One region of the Mesorhizobium sp. M0909 genome, then DNA from elsewhere that is predicted to be linked to it. Evidence: riboswitches for the same ligand, from Rfam matches in the RefSeq annotation. Region 1 holds a riboswitch; the other holds the start of a gene.
The links. A riboswitch is a leader RNA that binds a small molecule or an ion and turns the genes downstream of it on or off. The one in region 1 is predicted to bind thiamine pyrophosphate.
Positions count from the first base shown of each region.

Region 2: linked by a shared signal. The riboswitch ahead of thiC (phosphomethylpyrimidine synthase ThiC) and the one ahead of thiB (thiamine ABC transporter substrate binding subunit) in region 1 are both predicted to bind thiamine pyrophosphate.

Region 1 covers NZ_JAMYOA010000001.1:244,829-247,297, reverse strand. The annotation lists gene thiB (thiamine ABC transporter substrate binding subunit) at 1-744, opposite strand, end outside; TPP riboswitch at 788-902, opposite strand; gene NKH83_RS01215 (thiamine diphosphokinase) at 1,043-1,687, shown strand; gene NKH83_RS01210 (ABC-F family ATP-binding cassette domain-containing protein) at 1,689-2,469, shown strand, end outside.
Region 2 covers NZ_JAMYOA010000016.1:169,201-171,669, forward strand. The annotation lists gene thiC (phosphomethylpyrimidine synthase ThiC) at 1-1,414, opposite strand, end outside; TPP riboswitch at 1,518-1,634, opposite strand; gene NKH83_RS23490 (Fic family protein) at 1,802-2,469, opposite strand, start outside.

The DNA.
Region 1 (2,469 bases):
TTCGCCTTCCTCGAAGGACGCCGCCTGGTAGCGCTCGGTGTTTTCGGCGACCATGTGGTAGGCCGGCGACGTGGTATACGACAGCACCATCGGCGCCTCGCCCTTGGTGAACAGGCCGTAAGCCTCGCTCCAGCCTGGCGTCACCGTCAGCACCTTTGCTTTGAGCTTGGCCCAGGCTTCGGGCGCCTTGTCGCCATAGACCGACTTGACCCACAACAGCAGGCCAAGACCCGGCGTCGAGGTGCGCGGGTCCTGGATGACGATCTTCTCTCCGGCATCGCCCTCGACCAGTTCCCTGAGGCTCTTCGGCGGGTTCTTCAGTTTTTCGGTATTGTAGACGACGGCGAAATAGCCATAGTCGAACGGCACGAAAATATCGTCGCGCCAGCCGCCCGGCACGCTGACATCCGATATGGCGCCATGCGGCGAAAACAGGCCGGTTGCCTTGGCGTCCGCCGTCAAATTGGTATCGAGGCCAAGCACGATATCGGCCTTGGTGGCGGCCCCTTCCAGCTTCACACGGTTGAGCAGCGCCACGCCGTCAGCGACCGAGACGAATTCGATGACGCAACTGCACTCGGCCTCGAAGGCCTTCTTCACCGCCGGTCCCGGACCCCAATCGGCGGTGAAGCTTTCATAGGTATAGACGGTCAGTCTATCCTGTGCCGATGCCTGCCCTGGCAGGGCGAGCGCGGATGCCGCAAGCAGGACAATCGGGACAAGAGAGTGGAAAAAACTGCGCATCGGCGCCTCCTTCGTTCGCGTTGAAAGGAATTGAGGCGTCGGGCTGTCCGAAACGTCTAATCCCTCCGCCGGTACAAACCGGATCAGGTTCAGCGGGTTGGCAGTCTTGCCTCTCAGCCGGTCCGCGAAGATCGCGTCCGGCACCCCGTTAGAGCGTTTCGACACATAGGCCCGGCCGAAGTGCTGCGCAAGCGGAAGTTTGCCGGGCATCCAAAGCCCAGCCTTCCGTTTCGTCTGCCGTTTCATCTTCCGTTTCATTCTTCCGTTTCTGGGGCAGGGCTGGTAAGGGCCACGAGATATGAGCAAATTCACCATCCTGCTTGGCGGCGATCTCATCCGCACGCCGCTGCTCGACCGCCAGGTCGAAGGCTCGCGCGTCATCGCTGCCGATGCCGGCATCGGCCATGCCCGTATGCTGGGCCTGAGGCCGGAACTCTGGGTCGGCGATTTCGATTCCGTGCCTGCCGAGTTGCCGGAGGATCTGGCCGCCGTACCACGGCAGGTGTTTCCCGCCGAAAAGGACAAGACCGACGGTGAACTCGCTATCGCTGCCGCGCTCGAACGCGGTGCGACCAGCCTTGTGATCGCAGGCGCTTTCGGCGGCAAACGCACCGACCACATCTTCCTGCATATGGCGCTGAGCGTCCGGCTGGCGGAAGGCGGGACGGAAGTGCTTTTGACCAGCGGCGCACAGGAAGGCATTCCCTTGCTGCCCGGAAAGGCTGGCTTCGACTATGCCGACGGCACGCTGTTTTCGGTGCTCGGCTTCTCCGATCTCGCCGGCCTGAGCGTCACCGGTGCCAAATGGCCGCTCGACCACGTCGAGGTTGCGTTCGGCTCGTCGCTGACCATTTCCAACGAGGTCAGGGGCCGGTTGGAAATCGCGCTGGCCAGCGGCCGCGCGCTGCTGCTCGCGCATCCTTTTCCCTTACCTGAAAGCTGACATGGCACCGCCGCTTCTCAATCTCGACGGGATAAAGCTGACCTTTGGCGGCACGCCGCTGCTCGACGGTGCCGCCCTGACGGCCTCAGTTGGCGACAAGATCGCCCTGGTCGGCCGCAACGGTTCGGGCAAGTCGACGCTGCTCAAGATCGCCGCCGGGCTGATCGAGCCGCAGGACGGCGAAGTCTTCCGCCAGCCTTCGGCAACCGTGCGCTACTTGCCGCAAATGCCCGACATGGACGGTTTTGCGACCGTCCGCGCCTATGTCGAGGCGGGGCTCGGGCCCGCCGACGATCCCTATCGCGCCACCTATCTGATGGAGCATCTCGGCCTGACCGGCGAAGAACGGCCGAACGACCTCTCCGGCGGCGAGGCGAGGCGTGCGGCACTCGCCCGCGTCATGGCGCCGGAGCCCGACATTCTCCTCCTCGATGAGCCGACAAACCATCTTGACCTGTCGGTCATCGAATGGCTGGAGGAGGAGCTTGCCCGCACCTCCTCGGCACTGGTCGTCATCTCGCATGACCGCCGTTTTCTCGAGCGCGTGTCACGCGCCACAATCTGGCTCGACCGCGGCCAGACCCGCCGTCTCGACAAGGGCTTTGGCTATTTCGAGGAATGGCGCGACACGGTGCTGGAGGAGGAAGAGCGCGAGCAGCACAAGCTCGGTCGCCAGATCGTGCGCGAGGAGCACTGGCTGCGCTATGGCGTGACAGCGCGGCGCAAGCGCAACATGCGCCGGCTCGGTGAGTTGCAGACCATGCGCCAGCGCTTTCGCGGTC
Region 2 (2,469 bases), on a different contig from region 1:
TGGGCGTGACGTAGCAGAGCATGGCGGTGCCGAACCAACCGATCATCGCCGCGCCGATGCCTGAGGTGATGTGGTCGTAGCCCGGTGCGATGTCGGTCGTCAGCGGCCCAAGCGTATAGAAGGGCGCCTCGCCGCAGACTTCGAGCTGCTTGTCCATGTTCTCCTTGATCTTGTGCATGGGAACATGGCCCGGCCCCTCGATCATGACCTGGCAATCCTTGGCCCAGGCGATCTTTGTCAACTCGCCGAGCGTTTCCAGTTCGGCGAATTGTGCTGCGTCATTGGCGTCGGCGATCGAGCCGGGACGAAGGCCGTCGCCCAGCGAAAAGGACACGTCATAGCCGCGGCAAATGTCGCAGATCTCGGCGAAATGTTCGTAGAGGAAGCTTTCCCGGTGATGGTGCAGGCACCATTTGGCCATGATCGAGCCACCGCGCGAGACGATGCCAGTGACCCGGTCAACGGTCAGCGGGATGTAGTGCAGCCGCACGCCCGCATGGATGGTGAAATAGTCGACGCCCTGTTCGGCCTGCTCGATCAGCGTGTCGCGGTAGACCTCCCAGGTCAGATCCTCGGCAATGCCGCCAACCTTCTCGAGCGCCTGGTAGAGCGGCACCGTGCCGATCGGCACCGGCGAGTTGCGCACGATCCAGTCGCGGATGTTGTGGATGTTGCGGCCGGTCGACAGGTCCATCACCGTATCGGCGCCCCAGCGGATCGCCCACACCATCTTTTCGACCTCTTCGGCCATGGACGAGGTGACGGCGGAGTTACCGATATTGGCGTTGATCTTGACCAGGAAATTGCGACCGATGATCATCGGCTCGCTCTCGGGATGGTTGATGTTGGCGGGAATGATTGCGCGTCCGCGCGCCACCTCCTCTCGGACGAATTCCGGCGTCACGAAATCGGGCAGCGTCGCGCCGAAAGCCTCGCCGTCACGCTCAAGCTTGCCATGCAGGATCTCACGACCAAGGTTCTCGCGGATGGCGACGAACTCCATTTCGGGCGTGATGATGCCGGCGCGCGCATAGGCAAGCTGTGTCACCGCCTTGCCGGCCCTGGCCCTGAGTGGCCGGTTGCGAATGGGAAATTCTGGCGTCAGGCGTTCGCCCGTAGCGAACCCGTTGTCCTCCGGCCGGACATGGCGCCCGTCACAGGCCTCGACATCACCGCGCGCCAAAATCCATTCGTGGCGAAGTCGGGCTAGGCCTTTTTCGATGCTGGTTTCGACAGCCGGGTCGGTATAAGGGCCGGACGGATCGTAGACGGTGACGGGCGGCTCGCCGGCCGTCGGATGGACGGAGATTTCGCGCATCGGCACCCTGATCTGTGGGTGGATGGTGCCGCGCTTGTGGATTTTCCGTGAGGCAGGCAGCGGTCCCGTTGAGACGGCTGGGGTGAGGGCATTCATCTTGAGGCTCCTTTGCTCATGCATTGGAGACCCAGTTCTGTGCCGGAAGGATGAAAAGACGCTTTGGTTGACCTGCCGAAACAGGACCTGGGGCGTAAACTCCCGCAAAGCGCTTGCACCGTCCCTACGCCAGTATGAACTGGATCAGGTTCAACGGGTCACTGCGCCGCGAAAGCCAGCAGTATCTCAGCCCCTTGCCGGGACCCCCCTGGTGAATGCCTCAGGTTGAACGGGCCGGCGTCGATTTGTCAAGCGCATTTGGGCCGAGGCCGTGATCGGCGGTCGGTCAGACGGTGCGGAAAAAACTCCACAAACCAAGAGTTGCTGACGAAGGCCGGGATAAGGATCGCAACCGTTGGCCTGAAGATCCTTGTGAAGGTTACGCCTTCACTTGCCACCAAAGGTTTGCGCGTAGATGGCCTCGATTCTCCCTGCCTCCTCATTGGTCAGCGCGGCGAATTCCTTTTCGCGTGCGCGATTGGACAGACGGCCACCATTCTGGTGAAGGAAACGGAAGAGCAGGTCCGTCAGCCGCTCGGGCATGTCGATAGAGGCGTCCACCTGCCGCCGAAATTGGTCATAGCGCTGCAAAAAAGCGGTTTCCTCCGGAAGGTCCCGTTCGATCGTCCGCTGAACGCAGGCATAGAGGAATTCGGCGTGTGGGGTTGCATCGAAGAAACGGTAGAAATCACCGGTGTCATTCAGAACCCGGACGTTGAATTCGGGCGTCGGTTCCCATTCAACCAACGGCAGAAGGCGTTGCGAATAGCTCTCGAGCACGCCCCTGTACTCGTTGATCTTGTCCTGGATCGCCGCTGAGACGGGAAAGACCACTCCCGGTGGATTGAAACCGTGCATGGCAAGGACGTGGTGGATTAGGTAGCGGTGAATGCGGCCGTTTCCGTCCTCGAACGGGTGGATGTAGACAAAGCCGAAGGCGAGAATTGCGGCGGCTATAACTGCATCAAGGTTTTGCGCCGCGCCTTGATCGAAGGCCACCATTCCATCAATTAGCTGCGGCAGGTCCTCGGGCCGAGCGCTGATGTGATCGGGCA